DNA from 2 places in the Cohnella yongneupensis genome. Region 1 is predicted to be linked to the other one. Evidence: predicted binding sites of a transcription regulator. Region 1 holds the regulator's gene; the other holds the start of a gene.
What was found. Region 1 encodes Rex, which represses fermentation and respiration genes when NADH is low (regulators of the CRP and FNR family bind a similar motif). Its sites were predicted from a motif close to TTGTGAAATATTTCACAA; they were not measured.
Positions count from the first base shown of each region.

Region 2: a site for Rex is predicted at 5,205-5,222, ahead of nadA (quinolinate synthase NadA). Genes of this name have one in related genera too.

Region 1 covers NZ_JBHSNC010000056.1:136,819-144,689, reverse strand. Annotated here, with positions in the region: gene ACFPQ4_RS20465 (hypothetical protein) at 1-208, opposite strand, end outside; gene ACFPQ4_RS20460 (RNA polymerase sigma factor) at 208-759, opposite strand; gene ACFPQ4_RS20455 (AAA family ATPase) at 896-2,401, opposite strand; gene ACFPQ4_RS20450 (hypothetical protein) at 2,394-2,927, opposite strand; gene ACFPQ4_RS20445 (cell wall elongation regulator TseB-like domain-containing protein) at 3,143-3,676, opposite strand; gene ACFPQ4_RS20440 (amidohydrolase) at 3,673-4,977, opposite strand; gene ACFPQ4_RS20435 (redox-sensing transcriptional repressor Rex) at 4,974-5,627, opposite strand; gene dinG (ATP-dependent DNA helicase DinG) at 5,624-7,871, opposite strand, start outside.
Region 2 covers NZ_JBHSNC010000035.1:55,884-63,754, forward strand. Annotated here, with positions in the region: gene ACFPQ4_RS11320 (serine/threonine protein kinase) at 1-841, shown strand, start outside; gene tilS (tRNA lysidine(34) synthetase TilS) at 888-2,306, shown strand; gene hpt (hypoxanthine phosphoribosyltransferase) at 2,365-2,904, shown strand; gene ftsH (ATP-dependent zinc metalloprotease FtsH) at 3,037-5,037, shown strand; gene nadA (quinolinate synthase NadA) at 5,285-6,223, shown strand; gene nadB (L-aspartate oxidase) at 6,312-7,871, shown strand, end outside.

The DNA of each region.
Region 1 (7,871 bases):
GCGAATACCACATCCAAATCCCCGCGAGCACGGCGACAAGCATCGTAAAGGCCGCCCCAAACCTCGCCCATGGCATCATCCACAGCTTAGGCCTGCGTCTGCGCGGGTTATTTATTTCCTCATGAATTCGTCTGCGTAACGCTTCGTCGAAGCCGTTCCTGGCCAGTGGACCTCGTGTAAGTTGATCTCGAAGTTCTTTGTCGTCCACTATAGGCTCGCCTCCTTCATTTTCGTCAGTTTCTGCCGGGCATGGAACATTCGCGATTTGACCGTCCCCTCGGATACGCCGAGCATCTGGGCGATTTCCTTGAGCGATAATTGATGGTGCGCGAACAGGATGATGACTTCCCGGTATTTTATCGGCAGTTGCAGCACATGCTTCCACAGATCGTTCACCGCAAGCTGCTCCAGCGATTCTCTTTCGGCCGATTGCCGGCTTCCGTGCTCCTCGTAAGTATCGGTTAAAGTGACTTTGCGTAAAAACGCCGAACGCTTGAAGTCGATCGCCGTATTCCGGGTAATCGTAAGCAGCCACGTCTTGACCGAGGCGTCCCTGCGGAAGGCGTGCATATTGCGGAATACTTTAATAAATACTTCCTGCGTTATATCGTCGGCGAGATCCCACTTGCGGGTTATGCTAAAGGCGTAGTTCCAAACATCTTTGCCGTACGCCGTCATCAGTTCGTTCAACAATTCCTTGTCGTCGCTCGGATCTAGTCTATATTTAAGAAAATCGAAATTATGCTGCGGATCCAACATTGCCACCTCTATTCCTATAAACGAACGATATTAGACATAAGTTCAATCTATCATACTTTCAAATTATTAAGTTAAAGGCTACCTAAAAAAAGCCCCCGCTCGACGGAAACCGACAAGCGAGGGCAACGATATTCGATTATGCGACTAACTGCTTCATACGATTGCGAAGCTGCTCGCCGGACAGCGTCTCTTCCTGAATAAGATGCGCCAGCATGTGACGGAACGTCTCCATATGCGCGCCGAGAAGCTTTCTAGTCTGCTCGGTCAGAGCTTCCAAAATCGCGCCGTTTTCTTTGGACCACATGTCCTGCGTAAGCGCTTGGGGATGAATGATGCCCAGATCGGACATGCCCGATTCGATCAACGTTCTTACGATATTCGTCGCTTGCTCGAAGTCGCCGCGGGAACCGGTGCTGCGACCGCCGTAATGAAGCTCTTCTGCCACTGCGCCGCCGAGCGCGATCATAATCTGCTCTTCGAGCACGCGCTTCGTGTACAGATAACTGTCTTGCTGCGGATGATGGCGGACATAGCCGAGCGCTTGACCTCGCGGCGTAAGCGACACTTGCGCGACGCTTCCCGGACGTACGCTTTCGGCGACGATTGCATGGCCAAGCTCGTGGATCGCTACGCGTTCGCGTTCTTCGCGCGTTGTTTCGCGGTCCATCCGCTCGCCCATCATCACTTTGTCGATCGCTTGGGACAGATGCGGCATCCGGATCAATTCAGACTGGTCGCGCATCGCGTAGATCGCACCTTCGTTCATGACGCTCTCGAGCTGCGCGCCGGAGAAACCGAACGTTTCTTCTGCGATTTTGGTGAGCGAAGCTTCCGGATCAACCGGCTTGTTGCGGGCATGAATGTTCAAAATATGCTCGCGGCCCGTTTTGTCCGGTAAATCGACTTGGATGTGTCGGTCGAAGCGGCCGGGACGAAGCAACGCGGAATCGAGCAGTTCCTTGCGGTTCGTTGCGGCGATAAGCAGCACGCGAACGCTCTCGTCGCCTTGAATACCGTCCATCTCGGTCAATAGTTGGTTCAACGTTTGATCGTATTCCCGATGCTGGCCGCCGCCGTCGCGTTTGCCGCCGATCGCGTCGATCTCGTCGATGAATATAATCGCGCTTTCGCGCTTTTGCTTAACCGCCAGCTGGCGCGCTTCCTTGAACAAATCGCGGATGCGGCCCGCGCCGACCCCGACGTACATTTCGACGAATTCGCTACCCGACGCCGCTACGAACGCGGATTGCGTATGCTGCGCCGCCGCTTTGGCCAGCAACGTTTTGCCGGTGCCCGGAGGCCCCGTGAGCAGAATGCCCTTAAGCGGTCGGATGCCTAACTTAGCGATCCGTTCGCGCTCCACGAGAAATTCGAGCGCTTCCTTAAGCTCGCGCTTCGGCTGCTCTTGACCGCCGATGTCCTCGAAGTTTAGGAACGAAGGCTTGCGCGTAGCTGCTTTTTTGCCGGCTGCCCCCACGGCAAGCCCGCCCCCGCGGGCTCGCGAGAACAGGAACAAGGCGCTGACCATGAGCACGCTCATAACGAGCACCGCCGGAGGGAATCCTACGTAGATCAGAAACACAAACGCGACCGGAACGATTCCAATCGCGATCTCTTTGCCGTATTTCGTTAAATTACGCATTCGGCCACACCTCCAAAGTCGCAGGTTGACGAGGCAAGATAACGAACTTCGCTGCCGTGCCGTCTCGAAGCGTTACATATACGTTGTCTTCATCCATCGACGTATCCGCCGTCATGCCGGGGAACTGTTCGGAAAGCTTGTTCATTGCCTCGCGAATGCCGGTGTATTGACGATTTTCCATCGCTTGCGCAACGTCGAAGAGCGCGTAGCTCCAGGCTTTGTCGAGCCGTTCGTTGGTCTGGCCTTCAGCGGTTAACGTGAACTTCTTGCCGCCGATTTCGGAAGCGCCGTCCGATTTCACTTTGCGGTAAACTTCGCTGACGTCGGCGTCTTGCTTCAGACGGACGTCGATGTTTACTTGGCCGTTCGTCGTCGTGACGACGGCGGATGTTACTCCGGGTACGGCCCCGGCGAGACGGTCGAGCGGCTTCTCGATTCCGTAATGGCGGTAAGCGAACCATCCGCCGAATAGCAGCGCCGCGGTCAATGCGGCCGTTATCGTTAAAGGTAGTATTTTAAGTTTCAATATGTTGTCCTCCTCATAGTGCGAATGTGAGCGGTATGTTGGAGTGGAACGCAAGGTGTTTATCTTATCGCCATACGAAGAATACATACATGAGTATATCAGAAAGTGATAGACGAATCGTTAGATGATCGTTGGTAAACGCGGAGTCACTTGGCATTCTGCGCAAACACAGCAAAAAAGCCGCCCACGGGCGGCTTCAAGCTTCAACATTATGTTTATGATCGTTGCGTCGGCAGCTCGTACGTCTTAAGCTTCGTTCCGTCTTTGAAGGAGTAGAAATCGATCGCCTCGTGATGGTTGCCGGTTTCGCTCCAATAGCGGATTTCCCATGCGGGAGCGCCTTGGAACCAACCGGGCAAAATCCGGTTCGGCTGTTCGCCGGCATGCGATTCGGCGAACTTATTGATCATTCGGGTTTTGGAGACGTTCTCGCTCACTTTGAGCTTCAGAAGCTCGGACTGACGCTCCCAGATCATCCACGTCTCGCCTTGCGCATCGTCGCCGGTAACGATCCATACTTTTTCTTGCCACGTATGAAGATCGGCGCTGTCGATGTCCGTAAGCTCGCCTTGCTGCTTCGCGATGGCGACCGCTCTTCTTTCCTCGTGCCGATAATCGGAATCGGCCGAACGAATATATAGCGCTAACGATACGAGGAGGAAGACGATAAAACCGAAGATTACGATAATCCAACGCAGCCATGAAATCCGAGGCATTCTACGAAAGCTTTCGCTTCGGCTTAAATTCATCCGCGCAGCCTCTCGTAACAACGTTGGGCTTCCGCCATAATGCGCTCCTCGTCCAGCGTAAGCAGCTGCCCGTTACGCAGCAGCTGACGACCGTCGACCCATACGTGCGAGACGTCGTTGCCGGTAGATCCGTATACGACATGCGAAATAAGATCCGTATGGGGAACGAAATGCGATTTGTTCGTCGAAAGCGCGATGATATCGGCTTTCAAGCCTGGCTTAAGCTGTCCGGTTACGCCTTCTAGACCGATCGATCTCGCTCCGTATAGCGTCCCCATGCGCAAAGCTTCGGAAGCCGGAATAACCGTCGGGTCTCCGGATACGCCTTTATGAATGAGCGCGGCGGTCGTGATTTCTTGGAACAAATTGAGATTGTTGTTGCTCGCGGCGCCGTCGGTGCCGAGCGACACCGTTACGCCGGCTTTCAGCAAATCCGGCACTCGCGCTACGCCACTCGCCAGCTTTAAGTTGCTGACGGGGTTGTGCGACACAGCGACTTTGCGTTCGGCCAGTAAAGCGATCTCTTCGTCCGTCAAATGCACGCCGTGAGCGACGAGCGTCGGACGGGAAAACATGCCGAGGCGATCCAGGTGCTCCACCGGTCGGCAACCGTAATCGCGCACGTTTTGCTCGACTTCGGCGATCGTCTCTGACATGTGCGTATGCATCGGCAAATCCAAGTCATGCGCGGCTTGGACGAACTTCGTGATGAAGTCGGGCGGGCAAGTATACGGTGCATGAGGCGAAATCATGACGCGGATGCGTCCGTCCGCCGCGCCGTGCCAATCTTTGGCGAAGCCGATCGCATCCGCCAGCTTCGCGCGTTGCACGTCTTCCGGACATAAGCCGATGACGCCGCGGGTCAAGCTTGCGCGCATGCCGGACGTCTCGACGACTTCGGCAACGCGGTTCATATGGTCATACATATCGACGAATGTCGTCGTACCGCTCTTGATCATTTCGACGGCGGACAAAGCGGTACCCCAATAGACGTCGTCTCCGGTAAACTTCGCTTCCATCGGCCACATATGGTTTTGCAGCCAATCCTGCAGCGCAAGATCTCCGCCTACGCCGCGCAGCAGCGACATCGCGGCGTGCCCGTGCGTATTAACGAGTCCCGGCATATACAAATAGCCGGTTCCGTCGATAATCTCGGCAGCCGCGTTTAGTTCATGTTGCGGAGCAGGTCCTTCGCCCATAGCCACGATGCGCGTACCGTCGACGGCCAGCCACCCCGTAAATTGCGGTTGAAGCTCGTCCATCGTAAGAAAGGTTCCGTTATTGATCAGCCATCTTTTCATTCGAACACACCTTCGCTTTTCTCCTGAATATGATCCATATAGTATGCCAAGCTCAGCAGCTCCGCCGTAAAATCCACATGATGAATGCGAACTCCCGAATGGGCTTTCAATACGACCGGAGCAAAGTTAAGGATGCCCCGTACGCCGGCCGTGATGAACTGATCGGCGACGTTCTGCGCTTCCGGTGCGGGCACCGTAATGATACCGACGGAAATGTCGAGCTCCTTCACGACCGAAGTCAGTTCCCTCATCGGCTGAACGGTCAAATGGTTAATTAACGTTCCGCTCTTACTCTCGTCGGCGTCGAAGACGGCGACGATCTTCATATTATCTTTCAAATACATATTATAATTGCACAGCGCGCGTCCGAGGTTACCCGTGCCGACGAGCGCGACGTTCATCGGTTTGTCCAGCTTCAGGATATGGCGGATTTTCTCGATCAAGTAATCGACGTTATAGCCGACGCCTTTGCGTCCGAACTCGCCGAAATAAGCGAGATCCTTGCGGATTTGAGCCGGATTGAGATCGAGCTTTTCTCCGAGATCCTGCGAAGACACGGTCTGAATGCCGCTTTGGCTCAGATCGTTCAGAAACCTTAGATAGATCGGCAGGCGGCGAATGACGGCTTCCGATATTTTGAACGACTTCAAGATGGAGCCCCCTCCTCTACGTTAACATCCGGCGTAAGCCAGGCGCGGATTCTCGACGGAATGCCGGCGGTCGGCAAATGCTCCATTTTCGGTCCGGGCAACGAGTACAAAAAGTATTTGCCGTAATTCGTATCGATGACGCGGGTGTCGTACAGCAGCACGATGCCGCGATCGGTCGTCGTACGCACCAGCCGTCCGAAACCTTGCTTGAACTTGATGACCGCTTGCGGAAGCGACAGCTTCATGAACGGGCTCTTGTTCTCCGCCTGCAGCTTCTCCGCCTTCGCTTCGGCGACCGGATGGTTCGGCGGTTGGAAGGGCAGCCTGACGATCGCAAGGCAGGTCAGCGTATCGCCCGGCAAATCGATCCCTTCCCAGAAGCTGCTCGTTCCAAGCAAGACCGACGCGGGATTGTTCGTGAACTGCTGCGTCAGCCTGCTGCGGCTTCCCGCGTCGACGCCTTGGCCTAGCACCTGGATGCTGGACGGCTCGAGCATCGCCTTGAGCGGGTCATATACCGTTCTAAGCATCCGATGCGAGGTGAACAGGACTAGCATGCGTCCCCCGACCGTCTTGGCGGCTTCGGCAAGCGATTCCGTGAGAGCGCTAATGAACTTAGCGTCGCCGTCGCGTCCTTTGATGTTCGGAAAATCGCGCGGGATCAGGACGAGCGCCTGCTCCCGGTATTTAAACGGCGAAGGCAGCAGAGCGGTCTTCAGCTTGCCGTCGCGCTCCGCGCTATCTAGACCGAGCTGCTCCGTCACGTAACGGAACGACTTGTCGACGGTGAGCGTCGCGGAAGTCATGACAACGCTCGATTTGCGGTCGAACACGCCTTCCTTAAGCAAACCGCTGACGTCTGCCGGCGCTCCGTAAATCCATACGGATCGGCCGCGATACTGCGAATGCCCTTCCAGCCAATAGACGAATTCGGGCTTGCCGAGCGCCACGAACGACTGCGCGTCGGTACGAATACCTTGCAAGTCCTTTAATACGCCCGACAAGTCCGTAATCATCCCTTGCATCGTAAGCTCGTCCGTCGATTCGCGAATTTCGGAAGCAAGCTTATCTAGCGGCCGGATGAGATCGGACAACAGCTGGATGACGTTATTGCCGTCCACCGACAAGCTCTCCCATTCTTTTGGAAGCTCCTCCGGCTTAATTCTGAGCGTCAGGTTGCCGGACTCGTCCGCTGCCGCGTATGCGGCGAGCAAACCGTATAGCGCTTCCATCCAACGCTCCCATGCTTCGCGAATTTCGTGAAGCTTCGGCGTGATCAGCTCCAGCTTCTCTACCCATTCGGTCGCTTCTACGACGCTCGTAGCCGAGATGGCGCTGATCAACTGAGGTACGAGTCCCGTTCTGGCGTCTTTCCATAGCCGTTGCAACGGAATGGCAAGCGCGGAGTGACCCGTCTTTTGACCAAGATGTTGGCTCGCTACGTCTTCCAAATGATGCGCCTCGTCGACGATCAATCGCTCGTAGGCGGGCAGCAGACGATGCTCGGCTCTTAAATCCGTGAACAGGAGCGCATGGTTCGTAATGACGAGGTCCGCTTTGCCGGCATCGAACCTCGCTCGATGGTAAAAGCATTTGCGGAACCACGGACACGCCCGGTTCAAGCAGGAAGCGGCGTCGCTCGCGACGATGTCCCACTCGTCCTTGTTCCGTCCGCCTATGTTAAGCTCCTCGGCTTCGCCTCTTAGCGTCTCTCCTAACCAGACCGTCATGCCGCCCCGGATAATCGCGTCCTCCCGGTTAAGGGCATGCTCCGGCATATGCTGCCTATTTTCGAATTTACGCAAGCATAAGTAGTTGTTGCGTCCTTTGAAGACGGCCGCTTGGAACGGCATCGGCAGCACCTTCTGAAGCAAAGGCAAGTCTCTTTCCCTTAGTTGCTCCTGAAGCTGGATCGTATGGGTGCTGACTACGATTTTTTTCGACTCCTTCAGCCCATAATAGAGAGAAGGAAGCAAATAACCTAGCGATTTACCCGTACCCGTTCCCGCTTCGACAAGCAGATGCGCATCGTCCTGAAGCGCCTCCATGACTTCTCGGAACATGATCGATTGCCCTTCTCTCGCCTCATAGGCGGGAAGCAGCTCTCGCAAATTGTCTCGAACTTGGTCCACGTACTCGTCGAAAGACATTTCGCGTAAAATTTCCATCGCCGCAGCCGCGTCTTTCTCGCGATCGCGATCCGTTCCCTCTTCGCCCCAATCCGTCACCTTCATGGCGAATTGG
Region 2 (7,871 bases), on a different contig from region 1:
GAAGCTAGTAGGGCTTGGCGCGAACGGCCAAGTGTATTTGGCGACGTCGAACGGTTACTATAAGTGCGCTCTGAAGCTTGGGCTCGAAGCTGCCGAGCTTCAGGGCGAGGCGAACATCTTGGCCGCCCTCGACAGCTCGGAGAAAAAGCGAAGACCTTTCCTGCTCGACGTCGACGATGCGTTGTTTAACGGCCGCGAAGTTCCCTTCTATTGCATGAGATATATTTCGGGTGTCCCGGTTAATGCGTACGTGCAAGAGCACGGCTCACAGTGGATCGGCGTCATCGGCTATCGTCTGCTCGAAAGGCTCTCGCAATTGCACGAGGCGGGCTGGGTGTTCGGCGATATTAAGAGCGACAACGTACTCGTAGGCGACTACGGGAAAGTAGAGTTGGTAGACTACGGCGGTATGTCGGCTATCGGTCGCAGCGTTCGTCAGTTCACCGAAATCTACGATCGCGGGTATTGGTCGGCAGGCAGCCGCGCGGCCGATTCGGCGTACGATTGGTTCTCGGTCGGCATGCTCTGGATCCATGCGGTCGATAGCAAGCGGTTGATGCATCTGACGAAGACGCTGCTTCCGCAAAATCGCCATCCGAGCGAGCTTATGAAGCTCGTTCGGAGCCATCCCCGTCTGAAGCCGCTCGAGCGCTGGATGGAGAAGGCGTTCTCGGGACAGTTCGCGGACACGAAGGACGCGGCGAGGCAGTGGCGGGAGACGTTTCAGCAATCGCCCGCGAACAAGCCTGCCGCCGGACAAGTACCGATGTGGATGGCGAGTCTGTTCGCCGCAACCGTCGTGCTAAGCCTCACCGTTGCCGCGGTGTGGATATTCCAATAACAAAGCATAAGCGGCATATTATGAATCGAGACAAGGGGTAATGAAGGTGCGGCAGCAGGACGAATTGGCCGTTCGCGTTAGGGAAGAAGCGAGGACGGAAGGCTGGTGGAAGCAGGGAATCGCCGTTGTAGCCGCGGTATCCGGCGGCCCCGACTCCATGGCGCTTCTGCATTTGCTCCGGACGATGGCGGAGGAAAAGCCGTTCCGAATCGTTGTCGCTCACGCGAACCATCAGTTCCGCGGCGCAGAATCGGATGCGGAGGAAGAGCTGGTCAGAAGCGTTGCGAGGGATTGGGGGCTGCCGTTCGAGACGGCGGCTTTAAATGTTCCGGCTTTTATTGAAGAGACCGGAATGAACGCTCAAGCGGCCGCGCGAGAACGCAGGTATGATTTTCTAAGGGAAGTCGCCCGCGTCCACCATTGCTCTCACCTCATTCTAGGCCACCACGCGGACGATCAAGCGGAAACCGTGCTCATGAGGGTGATCCGCGGAACGGGACCCGGAGGGTTATCCGGCATTCCCTATCGGCGTCAAGAAGAAGAAATGGAACTCATTCGTCCGTTGCTGCGTATAACCAAAGGTGAGCTTCTCGCCTATTGTAAGCGAAACGGGGTGCCCTACGCGGTTGACAGCAGCAATGCAGACCGTCATTATTTCCGCAACGCCATTCGGCTCGACGTCATGCCGATGCTGGAGACGTACAATCCTCAGCTGAAGGCATCGCTCGCGCGACTAGCCGAGTTGGCGACGGCTGACGACGCGTATTTGGAAACCCGGACGCTTGAAGCTTTTCGGCTTGGCGTAACCCCTGACGGAGAGGGATATCGGATAGAGCGGCGCCGGTTCCGCGGCCTGCACGTCGCTTTACAACGCAGATTAGTTAAACTAATATTAAGTTGTTCTTCGGACCTCAGGCAGCAGATGGAATATCGGCTTGTGGAAGACATCGTATCGGCACTGGCGCCGGCGCATCCCGCGGTTGCCCGCATGGAGCTGGGGAGCGGTTGGGAGCTCGCCGCGGAATACGATGAAGCATATATGGGTCCGACAAGACCGAGCACCGCACCGTACTGCTATCTGGTCGAAGCTGAGACGGAACGAGTCCTTATCGAAGAGACCGGCGCGCGATTCGAGATCGCAAGAACGCAAGGCGCTCTCGCCGCCGCATCGGATCGTTCGAGGGAAGCGTGCTTCGACGAGGATGAGCTGCATTATCCGATTTTCATCCGAAGCCGTACGCCCGGGGACGTTATTGAGCCCCATGGATTAAACGGCTCCAAAAAAGTGCAAGATATGTTCGTCGATGCCAAAGTACCGCGTTACCGCAGGGATCGGGTGCCCCTCCTCGTCGACGGCGAAGGGCGCGTGTTATGGATTCCCGGCATGCGGCGCTCGCGGCACGCCCTAATCACGGCGAACACGAAGTCGACGTTGCGGATCGCGCAGCTGGAACCGGAAAACTAGGGCATGATCAGAGGTACACCGTCATACCGTGTAATAATCTCGCTAGGAGGCACCTTCTTTGCACAACGACATTCAAGAAGTTCTTTACTCAGAGGAAGTAATCCAGAAGAAGGTTCAGGAACTGGGGGCGGCTGTCAGCCGCGAGTACGCTGGCCGCAACCCGCTCGTTATTTGCGTTCTTAAAGGCGCTTTTATTTTTATGGCGGACTTGTCCAAAAATATCACGATCCCGATCGAGTTAGACTTCATGGCGGTGAGCAGCTACGGAAATTCGACGCGCTCTTCCGGCGAAGTCAAGATCATCAAGGATTTGGATGCTTCGGTCGAAGGCCGCGACGTACTCATCGTCGAGGATATTATCGACAGCGGACTTACGCTTAGCTATTTGATCGACGTGCTGGAGCGCCGCAACGCGCTATCCGTCAACGTGGTCGCGCTCTTCGACAAGCCGGGTCGCCGTACGGTCGACTTGAACGCGGACTATACGGGCTTCACGATTCCCGATGCGTTCGTCGTCGGTTACGGACTCGATTACGCGGAGAGATACCGCAATCTGCCGTACGTCGGCGTGCTTAAACCCGAGATTTACTCCAGCTAAGCATAGACGGGCAGCCGTTTATTTTTAGCATAAAACGAGCGAATTAACGCCGTTTCGGCGGCGGTGCGTTCTATTGAGATGCCAAGACAGGCTATGGTAAAATGATGTAAGCGTGTCGAGAGGAGGTCAGGGATGAATCGGTTCATCCGCAATACAGGCTTTTACCTACTTATTTTTTTGGTGACCGTCGGCATCGTTCAGTTCTTCATCGGTAAGAACGAGACGACCAAGGAATTGAGCTACAATGAACTCGTACAGACGGTGCAGACAGGCAACGTCAGCAAGCTGACCCTGCAAATTCAAAGCGGCACTTATCTCGTAACCGGAGAAATGAAGCCGAAGGATGGTAGCGAGAAGGGCGAAACGTTCACCGGACGCGCTCCTCTAGCGGACTACTCCATGCAGCAGTTCACCGATCTCGGTATCGAGAAGAAATTCGAAGTCGAAATTAAAAAAATGCCGGGGCAAAGCTTCTGGCTGACTTTCTTGACTTCCATTATTCCATTCATTATTATGTTCGTTCTGTTCTTCTTCCTGATCAATCAGGCGCAAGGCGGCGGCGGCAAAGTGATGAACTTCGGCAAGAGCCGCGCGCGTCTCTATAATGAAGAGAAAAAACGCGTAACGTTCGAAGATGTCGCCGGAGCGGACGAAGAGAAGCAAGAGCTTGTCGAAGTCGTCGAGTTCTTGAAAGATCCGCGCAAGTTCGCGGCACTCGGCGCGCGCATTCCGAAGGGCGTATTGCTCGTAGGCCCTCCGGGTACCGGTAAAACATTGCTCGCCCGCGCGGTTGCAGGCGAAGCAGGCGTGCCGTTCTTCACGATCTCCGGTTCGGACTTCGTAGAGATGTTCGTCGGCGTCGGCGCTTCCCGCGTACGCGACTTGTTCGAGAACGCGAAGAAGAACTCGCCGTGTATTATCTTTATCGATGAAATCGACGCCGTCGGTCGTCAACGGGGCGCAGGCCTCGGCGGCGGTCACGACGAGCGCGAACAGACGTTGAACCAATTGCTCGTAGAGATGGACGGCTTCGGCGCGAACGAAGGCATTATCATCGTCGCCGCTACGAACCGCCCGGACATTCTAGACCCTGCGCTTCTGCGCCCAGGCCGTTTCGACCGTCAGATTACGGTAGACCGTCCGGACGTGAAAGGCCGCGAAGCGGTACTGAAAGTCCATGCGCGGAACAAGCCGCTTAACAAAGACGTACGCCTCGGCACGATCGCGAAGCGGACGACGGGCTTCACCGGCGCCGATCTGGAGAACTTGCTGAACGAAGCGGCGCTCCTCGCGGCACGGAAGAACAAGAAAGATATCGCGATGCAAGAAGTCGACGACGCGATCGACCGCGTCATCGTCGGTACCGAGAAGAAGAGCCGCGTGATCAGCGACCGGGAGAAACGCATCGTCGCTTATCACGAAGCTGGACATACGATCGCAGGCTTCTTCTTGGAGCATGCGGACACGGTTCACAAAGTAACGATCATCCCGCGCGGACGCGCCGGCGGCTACGTCATCATGTTGCCGAAGGAAGATCGCATGCTCGTAACGAAGCAAGAGCTGCTGGATAAAGTGACGGGGCTCCTCGCGGGACGCGCCGCCGAGGAAATTTTCATCGGCGAGATCGGCACCGGCGCTTACAGCGACTTCAAGCAAGCGACGAGCATCGTACGCGCGATGATCATGGAATACGGGATGAGCGAGAAGCTCGGAACGATGCAATTCGGCGCGACGCAAGGCCAAGTGTTCCTCGGCCGAGATATCGGACACGAGCAGAACTACTCCGACGCGATCGCTTACGAGATCGATCAAGAGATGCAGAGCATTACACGCGATTGCTACGATCGCGCGAAGAAGCTGCTGACCGAGAAGAGCGCGGAGATGCACCTCCTCGCTAAGACGTTACTTGATGTCGAGACCCTGGATCTGGATCAAATCAAGCAGTTGATCGAGAAGGGCGAGATCGTCGAGGAAGAAGGCGACACTTCGACAATCGAGGAAACGAAAGTCGAGCCGATCGTCGATGTGTTAGGAAGCGGCGTGAAGGTGCGGATTCAAACCCGCGACGACGAGCCGGTTCCGCCGACGCCTGATACGCGTCCTCCGGAAGGCGATCCCGAAGATCCGAAATAACATTAGGTACAGAGTGCCCCGTTCGCCGTCAGGCGGGCGGGTTTTTTTTGTTTTTTGCTTGCAATCCCGCATTTTGATCAATTGACAGTCCACCCCCGCACGTGTAAATTGGTGTTAAAGAGAGAAGTCGTATTCGTTCGCTCGAATAAGAGGATTCTCGCCCCTATTTGTAATTTTATTCACATAGTATGCATCGAACCTATCGCATCAGGGCCACGGCCGAAGAGACCGCAAGGAGGAGATTGACATGGAAGCTTTAGCCTTGGAACGCAAAGCGGAGCAAAATCGCGAGCTACGCGAGCGGCTTCTGCAGCTGAAGAAGGAACGTAACGCTATTATTCTCGCTCACTATTATCAGCGGGATGAAATACAAGAGGTTGCGGATTTCCGCGGGGATTCGTTCTTGCTCGCTCAAAAAGCAGCCGAGACGGACGCGGACGTTATCGTATTCTGCGGCGTTCACTTCATGGGAGAGAGCGCGAAGATTTTGGCTCCGAACAAGATCGTGCTCGTGCCCGACGAACGCGCCGGCTGTCCGATGGCGGACATGGTTAACCCGATCGGGCTGCGCGAACTGAAGGCGAAGCATCCGAACGCGAAGGTCGTAACGTACATTAACTCCTCCGCCGACGTGAAGGCCGAGACCGATATTTGCTGTACGTCGGCGAACGCGGTGAAAGTCGTCAACTCCGTCGATGCGGACGAAATCATCTGGTGCCCGGACAAGAACCTTGGCCACTACGTGCAGCAGCACACGGACAAGAAGATGATTCTCTGGGAAGGCTACTGCAACACGCACGATATGCTGACGATCAAGGACGTCGAAGAGATGCGCGCGAAGCATCCGAACGCGCAATTCGTCGTTCACCCGGAATGCCGTCCGGAAGTCGTCGAGATGGCTGATTTCGTAGGCAGCACGACGGGCATTCTGAAATATTGCCGCGAGTCTTCGCACCAAGAGTTCATCGTAGGCACGGAAGACGGAACCGGTTATCAGCTTCGCTTGGACAGTCCGAACAAGACGTTCCACTTCGCTTCGAAGTTCCTCGTCTGCCCGAACATGAAAGTGAACAACCTGAAAAAGGTCGTTAAATGCTTGGAGACGATGCAACCGCAAATTTACGTGCCGCAGGACGTAGCGGACAAAGCTAAATTATCGCTGGAGCGCATGCTGCTCGTTAAATAAGCGCGAAGAAGCCGACCACTCCTGGTCGGCTGTATTCGTAAATGGGCGGTTCGAAATTAACTCTGGTGCTGGGGTGAGAAGAACAACTATGATTCCACGTTACGTTGTAGATTTCGATCTGGACAAGCTTCCGCGCGTCGAGACGGATGTCATAATCATCGGTGCCGGAATTGCCGGCTTATATACAGCGCTCAAGGCGAGCGATTCGAAGCGCGTGCTCATGATCACGAAGAAGTCGCTATTCGATAGCAATACGCGCTATGCGCAAGGCGGTATCGCCGCCGTCTTCTCCGACGACGACTCCCCGGAATTCCACATGCAGGATACGCTTGTCGCCGGCGCGGGCCTATGCGACGCCACGGCCGTGGACGTACTCGTGCACGAAGGTCCGCAAGGCGTTCAAGAATTGATTCGCTTTGGCACGAACTTCGACGAGGAAGACGGCCAATTCGCGCTTACGAAGGAAGGCGCGCATAGCCAGCGCCGTATCCTTCACGCGAATGGCGACGCGACGGGCTACGAGATCGTCCGTGCGTTGGCGGATAAAGTAAAGTCAGATCCGGGCATCGAGCTATGGGACGATCATCTCGTGCTCGATCTGTTGACGAGCGACGGAGAGTGCATCGGCGCGATCGTACAGCGGCCGAATGGCGCTCGCGTAGCGGTATACGGCAGCGCAACGGTGCTTTGCACCGGCGGTACGGGCCAACTTTATCGGTATACGACGAACCCTGAAGTCGCTACAGGAGACGGCGTCGCGATGGCCTACCGCGCCGGAGCGGTCATTCGCGACATGGAATTCATTCAATTTCATCCGACATCGCTTTGTTATCCGGGCGCTCCTCGCTTCCTCATCTCCGAGGCGGTTCGCGGGGAAGGCGCGTACTTGCGGAACATTCGGGGCGAGCGCTTCATGGAGAAGTACCATCCGCAGCTGGAGCTGGCGCCGCGAGACATCGTTGCGCGCGCGATCGTGGCAGAGATGGAATTGACGAAGTCGACGTACGTGTACATCGATATCACGCATGAATCGCCCGAGCTAATCCGGCATCGTTTTCCGACGATCCACGAGTATTGCTTGAACTACGGACTCGATATGACGACGGATTGGATTCCGGTCGCGCCGGCTGCCCATTATATGATGGGCGGGGTGAAGACAGATTTGCGAGGCGAGACGAACATCGGCCGCCTGTTCGCATGCGGGGAAGCATCATCGACCGGCGTGCATGGGGCGAATCGTCTGGCGAGCAACTCGCTTTCCGAAGCGATCGTGTTCGGCCAGCGTATCGTTGATCGTATTCGCGAGCTTGCGCCGCTTCGCGTCCCCGAGCTTAAGATCAGCAACCATCCGTACATGCTCGACGATAAAATCGTGTCCTTGATGGGAACCCTTGTAGAGCGCAGGCTGAAGCTGCAAAAGGTAATGGTTCGTTACGTCGGCTTGCACCGGGATCGCGAGGGATTGCTGAAAGGACTGGAAGAGCTGAAGCGGCTACTGCCGATTTTCGAGACGCGCCTCATGAAGCGAGAGGAGCTGGAGTTCGCGAATTTGCTCACTTGCGCCATTCTCGTCACCGAAGCGGCGCTTAGCCGCGAGGAAAGCCGAGGCGGTCATTATCGCGAGGATTATCCGGAGCGGGACGATAAT